DNA from 4 places in the Hydrogenophaga sp. UC242_50 genome. Region 2 is predicted to be linked to each of the others. Evidence: predicted binding sites of a transcription regulator. Region 2 holds the regulator's gene; each other region holds the start of a gene.
The links. The regulator sigma-54, encoded in region 2, starts transcription at its own class of promoters, with help from an activator protein. The targets are predictions, from matches to a motif close to TGGCANGNAANCTGCTTT.
Positions count from the first base shown of each region.

Region 1 (3,325 bases), 1.9 Mb from region 2:
GCCGCCCTCGGCGAAGCCGCCACCCACCTGGTGCGGTGACACCTGGTGCTTCACGGCCGCGCCACGCGGCAACGGGTCGCGCGCGGAGTGCGGGTCCTGTTCGATGTGGTACGGGTAGTCGCCGGCCGAGACCCAGGGCAGCGAGTCCAGCGGCAGGCGGTAGCCCATGGGCGAGTCGCCCGGGATCAGGTACATGCGCTCGTCGCGGAAGAACCAGGGCCCGGTGGACCACACCGTGCCCGAGATGCGCGGGTAGCCACTCTTGCCGTTGTTGGACAGCGCGCCGTTGCGGCCCGAGGCCTGCAGCGGCAGCACGTAGCCCACGGTGGCGTCCAGGCCCTGGCCGAAGACGCGGCGCAGGCGGGCGCGTTCGAGCTCGTCGTCGAGCTTGCTGTCGAACGGGTCCACGTTCACCGGCAGGCGGCGCTCGCGCCAGAGGTAGTACCAGGTGTCCTCGTAGCCCGGGGTGATGTACTGGGTGGACAGGCCGAGCTTGCGCGCCAGCGCCTGCGTGAAGCGGCGCGCGTCGTCGCTGGTGCAGCGCGCTTCGTCGCGCTCGTCGGCCAGCAGGGCCGGGTTGTGCCAGAGGGTCTCGCCATCGGCGCGCCAGAACATCGACAGCGCCCAGCGTGGCAATTGCTCGCCCGGGTACCACTTGCCCTGGCCCATGTGCACGAAGCCGCCCGCGCCGTACTCGGCGCGCAGGCGCCCCAGCAGCTCGGTGGCGTAACCGCGTTTGGTGGGGCCCAGCGCGTCGGTGTTCCACTCGGCGGCGTCGCGGTCGCTGGTGGCCACGTAGGTGGGCTCTCCGCCCATGGTCAGGCGCACGTCGTGCTGTTCCAGATCGGCGTCCACCTTTTCGCCCAGGGCCAGCACGCCGGCCCATTGTTCGTCGGTGTAGGGGCGGGTGACGCGCGGCGACTCGTAGACCCGCGTCACGCTCATGTGGTGGCTGAATTCCACCTCGCACTTGTCCACGCCACCTTCCACCGGCGCCGCGCTCGAGGGCTGCGGCGTGCAGGCGAGTGGCACATGGCCTTCGCCCGCGAGCAGGCCGGAGGTCGGATCCAGCCCGATCCAGCCCGCGCCGGGCAGGAAGACTTCGCACCAGGCGTGCAGGTCGGTGAAGTCTTTCTCGGGGCCATTGGGGCCGTCGACCGACTTCACGTCGGACGTGAGCTGGATCAGGTAGCCCGAGACGAAGCGCGCGGCCAGGCCCATGTGGCGCAGGATCTGCACCAGCAGCCAGCCGCTGTCGCGGCACGAGCCGCTCTTGAGCTTGAGCGTGTCTTCGGGCGTCTGCACGCCGGGCTCCATGCGGATGGTGTAGGCGATGTCGCGTTGCAGCCGCTGGTTGATCTCGACCAGGAAGTCGATCGTGCGGCGCTCGCTGCGGTCCACCTCGGCCACGTAGGCCTTGAGCAGCGGCGTGAGCGGCGCGGTGGCCAGGTAGGGGGCCAGTTCCTGCTTCTGCGCCTCGTCGTACGTGAACGGGAAGTTCTCGGCCGAGGGCTCCAGGAAGAAATCGAACGGGTTGTAGACCGCCATTTCCACCACCAGGTCGATCGTGACCTTGAACTCGGTGGTGGGCTCGGGGAACACCAGGCGCGCCTGGTAGTTGGCGAACGGGTCCTGCTGCCAGTTGATGAAATGCTCGCCGGGTTCGATGCGCTGCGAATACGAGAGCACCTTGGTGCGGCTGTGCGGCGCGGGCCGCAGCCGGACCACCTGAGGCCCCAGCTTGACCAGGCGGTCGTACCGATAATGGGTGATGTGGCTCAGGGCAACATGGATCGCCATACGAGAGACTTTCCTGGGAGGGGAACAACAATGGATCCGCGAGCCACCAACCGGCCGACGCGGCTTGCAGCCATGCTAGCAAGTCTTGCGCCACGGCCACATGACATTTCCACCAAGCGGTGCCGCCCGGTCTGATCGTGCGCCATTCCGGCTTCGGGGCGCTGCTGGGCTGGGTGCTGGGCGTGGCGCTGCAATTGCAGCAGCCCGCGCTGTGGTCCCTGGAGGTCTACGGCGCTTTGCTGCTGGCCGGTGTGCTGGGCCTGGGGGCCTTGCGGCTGACCCGGCGTGCCGCCCCTGCGCTGCTGCTGGCCTGGGTGGCGGGCGCGCTCATCGGTGTCGGTGCCACCGGCGCCCGCGCCGTGCATTTCGCGGCCGACGCGCTCGACCCGGCCCTGCAAGGCATCGACATCGAGGCGACCGGGCGCATCGCCTCCCTGCCGCAGCGAAGCGCGCAGGGTGAGCGCTTCGAGTTCGTGGTGGAGTCGGCCGCGCGCGGCGGCCAGGCGGTGGCGCTGCCACCGCGCCTGCAACTGGGCTGGTACCTGCGGCCCGATGAGGCCGGCGGGGCCGGCCCCGGCCTGCGCGCGGGCGACCGCTGGCGCTTCACAGTGCGCCTGCGCAGCCCGCACGGCAACGCCAACCCGCACGGCTTCGACCGCGAACGCTGGCTCTGGGAGCAGGGCATCCAGGCCACCGGTTATGTGCGCAGCGGCCCGCGCGACCCGGCGCCCCAGCGGCTGGGCGCCACACCCTGGCACCCGCTGGACCGCTTGCGCCAGGGCGTGGCCGAGCGCATCGAGGCCCGCGTGCACGAAGACCCGCGCAGCGCGGGCGTGCTGGCCGCGCTGGTGGTGGGCGACCAGTCCGCCATCGACCGCAGCGACTGGGACCTCTTCCGCACCACAGGCGTCGCTCATTTGATGAGCATTTCAGGATTGCACGTGACGCTGTTCGCCTGGCTGGCCACGGCGCTGGTGGGCGCGCTCTGGCGGCGCCTGGCGCTGCGCTGGCCCAAGGCCTTGCTGGCGCTGCCCACGCCCTGGGCGGCGGGCCTGGGTGGCGTGGCGCTGGCGCACGGCGTACGCGCTGTTCTCGGGCTGGGGCGTGCCGGCGCAGCGCACCGTGCTCATGCTGGCCGTGGTGGTCGGTCTGCGCCTGTCGGTGCGACAGTGGCCCTGGCCGCATGTGTGGCTGCTGGCCATGGCGGTGGTGCTGCTGCTCGACCCCTGGGCCTTGATGCAGGCCGGCTTCTGGCTCAGCTTCGTGGCGGTGGGCATCCTGTTCGCCACCGACCCGGGCCGGCGCTCGCCCGCGCCCGAGGGCTCCTGGCCGCAGCGCGCGGCGCGGGCCTTCCTGGCCTTGCTGCGCGAGCAGGGCGTGGTGACGGTGGCGCTCGCGCCGCTCACCCTGCTGCTGTTCGGCCAGTTCTCGGTGGTGGGGCTGGTGCGCAACCTCGCCGCCATTCCCTGGGTGACCCTGCTGGTCACGCCGCTGGCCTTGCTCGGTGTGTTCGCGCCGCCCTTGT
Region 1 covers NZ_CP170553.1:4,407,324-4,410,648, reverse strand. Annotated here, with positions in the region: gene ACFJGX_RS22540 (DUF2126 domain-containing protein) at 1-1,800, opposite strand, end outside; partial or broken gene ACFJGX_RS22535 (ComEC/Rec2 family competence protein) at 1,920-2,813, shown strand; gene ACFJGX_RS22530 (DNA internalization-related competence protein ComEC/Rec2) at 2,857-3,325, shown strand, end outside.
Region 1: the regulator sigma-54 is predicted to act here: its motif matches at 1,876-1,893, upstream of ACFJGX_RS22540 (DUF2126 domain-containing protein).

Region 2 (3,325 bases):
CGGCCAGCGCGGCGCCGGCCTGCTGCACGTCGCCCTTGGCGGCCAGATCGCCCAGCGAGAGGATGCCCACCAGGCGCTTGTCGCGGTCGAGCACGGGCAGGCGGCGGATCTGCAGTTGCTGCATCTTGGCCGCGACCTCGGCCAGGCCTTCGTCCTCGAACACCCATTCGACTTGGGCGCTCATCACGTCCTCGAGCTTGGTCTTGCCGGGCGCGAGGTCCTGGGCGACGCCGCGCACCACGATGTCGCGGTCGGTCACCATGCCGAGGATGCGCTGGCCATCGCAGACCGGCAGCGCCCCGATGTCCAGTTCTTCCATGGCCTGGGCCGCGAGCACCACGCTGTCCTGGGGCCCGAGCGTGCGCACGCCACTGGTCATCACATCTTTCACTTGCTTCATGGGAAATCTCCTGCTGCGGTTGTGGCGTTGGCCCGCCGCATGCCGGCGGGTGGGACCTTGACAGGGCAGGTGCTGTGCCCGCGGCCACCGGGAGCGGGGATTGCCCCCGGCAGGTTCGAAGGAACTTCCTGCGACCACTCTAACGAGGAGCAACGCCATGATCAACATCATCCTCTGGTTGGCGGTCGGCGGCCTGTTGGGCAGGCTGGCCAGCGTGGTCCTGTCCACGGATGGGCGCCAGGGCATCGTGCGCAATGTCGTGGCCGGCATCGTGGGCGCCGCCATCGGTGGCTGGGTGCTCTCACCCCTGATGGGGGTGGACACCCTCAACGACAGCGTCTTCAACGTGGGCGCCATGCTCGTGTCGCTGATCGGCGCCATCATCCTGCTGGCGCTCATCAACCTCTTTCGACACGAATCGATGCACTAGTCCGCGCGGGCCGTTTCGGCAAATCTTGCCGCAAGATGCGCCCTTGCGCGGGTCGGCCTGAAGGGCGTTCCGATCGACTGTGTCTGAATGTTCGGGAAGGTGCGCACCGTGTCCCTCTGTGAGGGCCTGACGGTTACGTGGTTTTGTGGGAATTTGTGTCTTCCGCGCTCGTGCGGCATGGTGGTTGCATAGGGTGTTGGTCTGAGGCGGCCGCACCTCGCGACACCGCCGACCATGCCTTACCGGAGGAGAACCGCATGATCCAGATGGACGCCCGCGCCGACCAGCGCCAGAGCCAGACCCTGTCTCCCCGCTTGCAGCACGCCGTGCGCCTGCTGCAGATGTCCTCGCTGGATTTCGGCATCGTGGTGCGCGACGTGCTGGGGCGCAATCCGTTCCTGGAAGCGGAAGAGGGCGATGACGAGGACGAGCGCGAAGGCCTGCGGGATGGTGACATCGACAGCCGATCGGGCGAAGCGGCCGGCGAGGTGTACGACGGACCGCGCGAGACCGATCTGGCGGCGCCGGCGGAGGCCGAGGTCGACCGGTCCACCGCGTCCGACAGCGACCTGTGGCTCGCCGATGGTCTGACCCCGGCCCGCCAGGGACATGACGGGGATGTGTCCGCGCTCGATTTCATGATGGAGGAAACCCCGCTCAATGCCCACCTGCACGGGCAGCTCGGCACCATGGCCCTGTCGCCGCGCGACCTCGCGCTGGCCGGTGTGGTGGTCGAGTCGCTCGACGACGACGGCTACCTGCGCACGCCCCTGAACGAACTGCGCGAGGTAGCGGACGTGGTGCCCGCAGCGACGCTGGAAGACCTGCAGATCGCGCTCAAGCTGGTGCAGTCGCTGGAGCCGGCCGGTGTGGCCGCGCGCGATGTGGCGGAATGCCTCAGCCTGCAGCTGGGCGAGATCGAATGCCCCCACGTGCGCGCGATGGCGCGCGCCATCGTCAACGACCACATGGACAGCCTGGCGGCGCGCGATGTGCCTGCCCTGGCGCGGGCGCTGGACGCCTCGGTGGGCGAGGTCGAGGCGGTGTGTGACCGCATCCGCCACCTCGACCCGCGACCGGGCTGGCGCCTGAGTTCTTCCCGGGTGAACTACATCGTGCCCGACGTGATCGTGAAGAAGGACCGGGGCGCGTGGAACGTGCGGCTCAACGCCGCGGTCGTGCCCAAGGTGCGCATCAACGAGGTGTACGCCCAGCTGTTCCAGCGCCACCGCTGCGCCGAGAACGCCGAGATGGGCGCGCACCTGCAGGAGGCGCGCTGGACGCTGCGCAACGTCGAGCAGCGCTTCTCGACCATCCTCGACGTGTCGCAGGCCATCGTGCGGCGCCAGCGCCACTTCTTCGAATACGGCAGCATGGCGATGAAGCCGCTGGGCCTGCGCGAGATCGCCGACGAGGTCGGCATCCACGAATCCACGGTTTCGCGCGTCACCAACAACAAGTACATCGCCACGCCCACCGGCGTGTACGAGCTCAAGCACTTCTTCTCGCGCGCGATGGTGAGCGCCAATGGCAAGGCCTGCTCGGGCACCGCGATCCGGGGTTTGATCCAGGACATCATCGAAGCGGAGTCGACCGATCGGCCGCTGTCGGACGCCGAGATCACGCGCCAGCTCGCCCGGCAGGGCCTGACGGTGGCGCGGCGCACCGTCACCAAGTACCGTCAGATGCTGCGCATCGAGGCCGTGGGCCGGCGCAAGCGCCATGACGGCCTGGCCGTCTCGGCCTGAGGCTCAGGCCGGCGGGGCGCGGGGCGCTTCTGGCGGCTCGCTCAGCAGCCGCAGCAGCTGTTCGGGGTTCACCGGTTTGAGCAGGTGCTGATCGAAGCCGGCCAGGCGCGCGGCCTCGCGGTCGGCGTCGCGGCCCCAGCCGGTGATGGCCACGAGGCGGATGCCCTGCGTGGTGGCATCGGCGCGCAGCGCCCGCGCCACCTGGTGGCCGTCGAGGCCGGGCATGCCGATGTCGAGCAGCGCCACGTCCGGCACCTGCGCGCGCGCCGCGCGAACCGCCGCTTCGCCATCGTGCACGACCTCGACCAAGTGCCCATGTGAGGACAGCACGGCCGACAGGCTCACCGTCAGATCGACGTTGTCGTCCGCGATCAGGAGGCGCAGCGGGCGCGAGGGCTGGGCGTGGGACGGCGCCACGGTGGGGGGCTCGTCGCGCGGTGGCTCTCGATGCAGGCGGGGCAGCCGCACCGTGAAGCACGAGCCGCGGTGCAGGCCCTCGCTGTGCATGGACAGCGAACCGTCGTGCAGCTCGATGATCTGGCGCGAGAGCGTCAGCCCCACGCCCAGCCCGGCGCTGCCGCGCTGCATGGACTGGTCCGCCTGTTCGAACAGGTCGAAGATGCGTTCCTGCATGGCGGGCTCCACGCCGATGCCGGTGTCCACCACCGTCACCTCGACCGAGGATGGCGTCGAGGTGAGCGAGAGGTCCACGCGCCCGCCGTGCGGGGTGTAGCGGCAGGCGTTGTT
Region 2 covers NZ_CP170553.1:2,528,065-2,531,389, forward strand. Annotated here, with positions in the region: gene ACFJGX_RS13035 (CBS domain-containing protein) at 1-400, opposite strand, end outside; gene ACFJGX_RS13040 (GlsB/YeaQ/YmgE family stress response membrane protein) at 558-830, shown strand; gene rpoN (RNA polymerase factor sigma-54) at 1,088-2,578, shown strand; gene ACFJGX_RS13050 (ATP-binding protein) at 2,582-3,325, opposite strand, start outside.

Region 3 (3,325 bases), 1.7 Mb from region 2:
GCGCTCTGGGGCTACGACCCGCAGCGCGGCTTCATCCGCCAGAAGGGCGGGGGCTGAGCATGCTGCGGCGCCGAACCTTGCTCTGGGGCGGCCTGCTCGGCGCGCCGCCGCTGTGGGCTGCCGCCGAAGACCGCACCGGGGGCGACCCGCTGGGCTCCATGCAATGGCCCACGCTGCGTCGGCAGTACCTGCGCGATGCGCCCATGGTGTTTTCCGAGGCGGTGACGGTGCGCGGCCCGGCCTTCGCGGACGACGCGATGAACGTGCCGCTGCTGGTGGACGCGCGCGGCCTGGCCCGCACGGGCGGCGGTGTGGCGCGCATCCTGGTGGTGGTGGACCGCAACCCGGTGCGCGAGGTGTTGGCCTTCGAGCCCTTGCGCGCGCTGCCCATGCTGGCGTTCCGCATCCGCATGGAACAGGCATCGCCGGTGCGCGCGATGGTGCAGACGGCGGACGGCCGCTGGCACGTGGGCGGCACCTGGGTGCAGGCGGCCGGTGGGGGCTGCACGGTGCCCGGCGCCACGCGCGCCGACGGCTCGTGGAGCCGCACGCTCAACCAGGTGCAGGCGCGCTTCTTCCCGAATGTGATCGAGGGCAGCCGTCGCCTGCGCGTGCGCGTGATGCACCCGATGGACACCGGCCTGGTCGCGGGCATCCCCGCGTTCTACATCGAGCAGCTGCAGCTGGTGGACAGCGCGGGCCAGGCCTGGTGGCGCCTGGCCCTGCACGAGCCGGTGTCGGAAAACCCGCTGCTCACCTTCGAGCTGCCGCCGCAGCACGTGGGCGGTTTCCGCCTGACCGGGCGCGACAACAACGGCAACCGCATCGATGCCGAGGTGCCCGCGTGACGGTGCGCGGCGCGCTGGCCTCAGCGGCCCTGCTGTTCGCGGCCATGGTCCACGCGCAGCCGCAGCCCGACGTGGCGCGGCTCGACCATGGCCTGCGGCCGCGCCAGGTCGCCGAACACACCTGGGTGATCGAAGGCGCGGTGGCCGACTTCTCGCGCGCCAACGGCTGCAACATCATCAACACCGCCTTCATCGCCACGGGCGAGGGCGTGGTGGTGGTCAACACCGGTCCTTCGCGCGGCTATGGCGAGCAGCAGCGCCGCGCCATCGAACAGCTCACGCACGAACCGGTGCGCCACGTGTTCAACCTCAACCTGCACCCCGACTACTTCTTCGGCAACCAGGCCTGGGCCGACCGCCCCACGCAGGCCCTGGCCGGCAGCATCGCAGGCATGAAAGCCGAGGGCGCGGCCTACGCCGACAACCTCTACCGCCTGTGCGGCGACTGGATGAAAGGCACCGAGCCCACACCGGCACGCGAAGCCATCGAACCGCGCACGCTGAGCCTGGGCGCACACACGCTGGAGCTGCGGCGCCTGAGCGGCCACACCGGCGATGACCTGGTGCTGATCGACCACCGCACCGGGGTGCTGTTCGCCGGCGGCCTGGTGTTCGCCGAGCGCGTGCCCACCACGCCGCACGCCGACCCCGCCGCCTGGCTCGCCAGCCTGGACACGCTGGCGCAATGGCTCACCGCGGGCGAGGTGCGGCAGGTCGTGCCCAGCCACGGCCCGGTGCACAGCGGGCCGGTGGGCGTGCAGCAGACGCGCGACTGGCTGCGCTGGCTCACCACGCTCATGCAGGCGAGCGCCGAACAAGGCCTGGACCTGAGCGAGCTGCTGCGCACGCCCGTGCCCGCGCGCTTCGCCGGCTGGGCCGCGCAGCCCGCCGAGCTGCACCGCAGCCTCGTGCAGTGGTACCCGCGGTACGAACAGCGGGCGCTGGATTCGCGCGCGCGCTGAACCCTGTTGCAGGGGTTGATTCGTTTCTGAACAGTGTCACAGCCGCGACCCGCCGCGAGGCCCGGGCGTGGCGCATTTCAGGCCGGAAAACCGCTCGAAAACGCTGGCATGGATGTTGCCATTTGCTGTCTGTGCAAACCCCGACGGCCGCAGGGCCGGGTGTTCACGGGCGGCCGGGCATGGTGCTCGGTCGCAGGCATCACACATCCACGAACGAGCAGGAGACACACTGTGAAACGCACCCTATTGAGCCTGATGATTCTGGCCGCCACCGCCCACGTGAGCGCCCAGGGCGTGACCGACGCGATGATCGCCGACGACGCCAAGACCCCCGACAACGTGTTGAGCTGGGGCCTGGGCACCCAGGGCCAGCGCCATTCCACGCTCAACGGCATCACCGAGCGCAACATCAACAAGCTCGTGCCGGTGTGGTCCATGTCGTTCGGCGGCGAGAAGCAGCGCGGCCAGCAGTCGCAGCCGCTGGTGCACAACGGCAAGATGTTCGTCACCGCGTCCTACTCGCGCATCTACGCGGTCAACACCAAGACCGGCGAGAAGCTCTGGAAGTACGAACACCGCCTGCCCGAAGGCATCATGCCCTGCTGCGACGTGATCAACCGCGGCGCCGCGCTGTACGACAACCTGGTGATCTTCGGCACGCTCGACGCGCAGCTGGTCGCGCTCGACCAGAACACGGGCAAGGTGGTGTGGCGCGAGAAGATCGACGACTACGCCGCCGGCTACAGCTACACCGCCGCGCCCCTCATCGCCGAAGGCCTGCTGATGACCGGTGTCTCGGGCGGTGAGTTCGGTGTGGTCGGCCGCGTGGAAGCACGCGACCCGCGCACCGGCAAGATGGTGTGGACGCGCCCCGTCGTCGAAGGCCACATGGGCTACAAGGACGGCAAGGAAAACGGCATCACCGGCACCACCAACGCCACTTGGCCGGGCGAGACGTGGAAGACCGGCGGCGCGGCCACCTGGCTGGGCGGCACCTACGACGCCAAGACCGGCCTGGCCTACTTCGGCACCGGCAACCCCGGCCCCTGGAACAGCCATGTGCGCAAGGGCGACAACCTGTACTCGGCCTCGACCGTCGCGATCGATGTGAAGACCGGCAAGATCGTCTGGCACTACCAGAGCACGCCCAACGACGGCTGGGACTACGACGGCGTCAACGAATTCGTCACCTTCGACATGGACGGCAAGCGCATGGGCGCCAAGGCCGACCGCAACGGTTTCTTCTACGTGAACGACGCGGCCACCGGCAAGCTGGTCAACGCCTTCCCGTTCGTGAAGAAGGTGACCTGGGCCACCGGCATCGACCTCAAGACCGGCCGCCCCAACTTCGACGACACCAACCGCCCGGGCGACCCGACCGCCGCCGGTGGCGACGGTGCCAAGGGCAAGGCGGTGTTCTCCGCGCCGGGCTTCCTGGGTGGCAAGAACCAGATGCCCATGGCCTACAGCCCCAAGACCGGCCTGTTCTACGTGCCCACCAACGAATGGGGCATG
Region 3 covers NZ_CP170553.1:4,246,788-4,250,112, reverse strand. Annotated here, with positions in the region: partial or broken gene ACFJGX_RS21670 (ABC transporter permease) at 1-57, shown strand, start outside; gene ACFJGX_RS21665 (quinoprotein dehydrogenase-associated SoxYZ-like carrier) at 60-848, shown strand; gene ACFJGX_RS21660 (quinoprotein relay system zinc metallohydrolase 1) at 845-1,810, shown strand; gene ACFJGX_RS21655 (PQQ-dependent methanol/ethanol family dehydrogenase) at 2,066-3,325, shown strand, end outside.
Region 3: the regulator sigma-54 is predicted to act here: its motif matches at 1,915-1,932, upstream of ACFJGX_RS21655 (PQQ-dependent methanol/ethanol family dehydrogenase).

Region 4 (3,325 bases), 1.9 Mb from region 2:
TTCGCGCTCGGCTTCTTCGCTGACGCGCAGGCCGACCATCATGTCCACGATCTTGTAGGCCACGAACGACACCACGCCGGACCAGACGATGGTCACAAGCACGCTCTTGATCTGCACCCAGAGCTGGGCGCCGATGGCGTAGTCGTCGGCCTTGACGCCGCCCAGGCTGGAGGCGGCGAACACCGCCGTCAGGATGGCGCCGACGATGCCGCCGACACCGTGCACGCCGAACACGTCGAACGCGTCGTCGGCACCCAGCATCTTCTTGAGACCACCCACGCCCCACAGGCAGACCAGGCCGGCGATCAGACCGAGGGCGATGGAGCCCATCGGGCCGATGAAGCCAGCGGCCGGCGTGACCGCCACCAGGCCGGCGACGGCACCCGAAGCGGCACCCAGCATGGAGCCCTTGCCCTTGTGCAGCGCTTCACCCGCGATCCAGGACAGCGTGGCCGCGCCGGTGGCGAGGATGGTGTTGATGAAGGCCAGACCGGCCACGCCGTTGGCGGCACCCGCCGAGCCGGCGTTGAAGCCGAACCAGCCGACCCACAGCAGCGAGGCACCGACCATGGTCAGCGTCAGGCTGTGCGGGGTGAGCGCTTCCTTGCCGTAGCCGATGCGCTTGCCCACCACGTAGGCACCCACCAGACCGGCGATACCGGCGTTGATGTGCACCACGGTGCCGCCAGCGAAGTCCAGCGCGCCGTCGGCGCCCAGCAGACCACCGCCCCAGACCATGTGGGCCATCGGGATGTAGCTGAAGGTGAACCAGATCACGGAGAACAGCAGCACGGCCGAGAACTTGATGCGCTCGGCGAACGAGCCCACGATCAGCGCGCAGGTGATGGCCGCGAAGGTCGACTGGAAGGCCACGAAGACGAACTCGGGGATCGTCGGCAGCAGGCCCGAGAGCGTGTCGGCCGTGATGCCCTTGAGGAAGACCTTGTCGAAGCCGCCCACGAACTTGCCTTCGCCCACGAAGGTCAGGCTGTAGCCGTAGACGCACCAGAGGATGGTGATCAGCGAGAAGATGACGAACACGTGCATCAGCACCGACAGCATGTTCTTCGAACGGGCCAGGCCGCCGTAGAACAGGGCCAGGCCCGGGATGGTCATCAGGATGACCAGCATGGTGGAGGTCAGCATCCAGGCGGTGTCGCCGGTGTCCAGCGCGGGCGCGGCAGCGGCCGGCGCGGCTTCGGCGGCGGCAGCGGGGGCTGCTTCAGCCGCAGCGGGGGCCGCGGCCGGCGCCGCTTCGGCAGGGGCGGCGGCCGCGGGGGCCTCCGCGGGCGCGGCGGTCTGCGCCATGGCGTTCAGGCCACCGAAGGCCAGGCCCATGCCCAGGAACAGGGTTGCGATGAGTTTTTTCATGTCCGTGATCTTTCTTGTTCAGGGGGCGGCGATCAGAGCGCTTCCTTGCCGGTCTCGCCGGTCCGGATGCGCACCACCTGTTCCAGGGAAGTGACGAAAATCTTGCCGTCGCCGATCTTGCCGGTGCGCGCGGCACCTTCGATGGCTTCGATCACGCGCTCGACGAGCTCGTCGGACACGGCGGCCTCGATCTTGACCTTGGGCAGAAAGTCGACCACGTACTCCGCGCCGCGGTACAGCTCGGTGTGGCCCTTCTGGCGGCCGAAGCCCTTGACTTCGGTGACGGTGATGCCTTGCACGCCCATGCCGGAAAGTGCTTCGCGCACTTCGTCCAGCTTGAACGGCTTGATGATGGCTGAAACCATTTTCATGCTGTGATTCCTCTTCTAGAACGGAAGGGTGCTCAGACCGGAGGGCCGACACCGCGGTTTGCGGAGGGACCATGGAACTCCACGGCCCGGATTCAATCGCTTACACCCCCAAGCATGGACCGTGCCAACGGCCCCCGCCCGCGTACCCCCCCGGGTTCGGGTCCTGGCGGCCACCTACAGTTGGGCCGCGCGCCCGGATTTTTCAGGCGCCACCGCCGCCCCGATCGCCCACGGCCACACCAAAGCTGTGCGCACCAATTGGGTGCGGCCCACGGGGCGCCTTTTGCCCCAGCGGGTGGCCTGGGCGCGCACCGAAACAGGGAGAAACCACACATGAGTCTGTCATTGGTGCACAGCCGCGCGCTGCTCGGCCTGGAAGCCCGCCCGGTCTGCGTCGAGGTCCACCTCGCCAACGGCCTGCCCAGTTTCACGCTGGTCGGCCTGGCCGACACCGGCGTGAAGGAAGCGCGCGAGCGCGTGCGCTCGGCCATCGCCAACGCGGGGCTGGAGTTCCCGTCGAACAAGCGCATCACCGTGAACCTGGCGCCGGCCGACCTGCCCAAGGACTCCGGCCGCTTCGATCTGCCGATCGCCCTGGGCATCCTCGCCGCCAGCGGGCAGATCGACGCGGCGCGGCTGGCCGGCTGGGAGTTCGCGGGCGAGCTCTCGCTCGGTGGTGAGCTGCGGCCGGTGCGCGGCGCGCTGGCCATGAGCCTGGCCGTGCACCGGCAGGACACCGAGCGCCCGACCCGCCTGGTGCTGCCGCCGGGCAGCGCCGAGGAAGCGGCGCTGGTGCCGCAGGCGCAGGTCTACCGCGCGCGCCACCTGCTCGATGTGGTCGCGCGCTTCCTGCCCGAGCGCGAGTCCGACACGGCGCCACCGCCGCCACCCGACGAGGCCGGCTGGGCCCGCCTGGCGCCCACCGCGCGCGCCGCCCTGCCCCGCTACCCCGACCTGATCGACGTCAAGGGCCAGGTGGCCGCCAAGCGCGCGCTGGAGATCGCCGCGGCCGGCGGCCACAGCCTGTTGCTGGTCGGCCCGCCGGGCTCGGGCAAGTCCATGCTGGCCCAGCGTTTTGCCGGCCTGCTGCCGCCCATGGGCACGCTGGAGGCGCTGGAGTCCGCCGCCGTGGCCTCGCTGGCCGGGCGCTTCAGCCTGGAGCGCTGGGGCCAGCGCCCGACCTGCGCGCCCCACCACAGCGCCAGCGCCGTGGCCCTGGTGGGGGGCGGCTCGCCGCCGCGGCCGGGCGAGATCTCCATGGCGCACCAGGGCGTGCTGTTCCTCGACGAGCTGCCGGAATTTCCACGCTCGGCGCTGGAGGCCCTGCGCGAGCCGCTGGAGAGCGGCCACATCCGCATCTCGCGCGCGGCCATGCAGAGCGAGTTCCCGGCGCGCTTCCAGCTCATCGGCGCGATGAACCCCTGCCCCTGCGGTTTTCTGGGCCACCCCACGCGCGCCTGTCGCGACACGCCCGACCAGATCGCGCGTTACCAGGGCAAGCTCAGCGGCCCGCTGCTCGACCGCATCGACCTGCATGTGGAGGTGCCCGCGCTGCCGCCGGACGACCTGCTGCACGGCGCGGC
Region 4 covers NZ_CP170553.1:606,726-610,050, forward strand. Annotated here, with positions in the region: gene amt (ammonium transporter) at 1-1,371, opposite strand, end outside; gene ACFJGX_RS03165 (P-II family nitrogen regulator) at 1,404-1,742, opposite strand; gene ACFJGX_RS03170 (YifB family Mg chelatase-like AAA ATPase) at 2,076-3,325, shown strand, end outside.
Region 4: the regulator sigma-54 is predicted to act here: its motif matches at 1,852-1,869, upstream of ACFJGX_RS03165 (P-II family nitrogen regulator).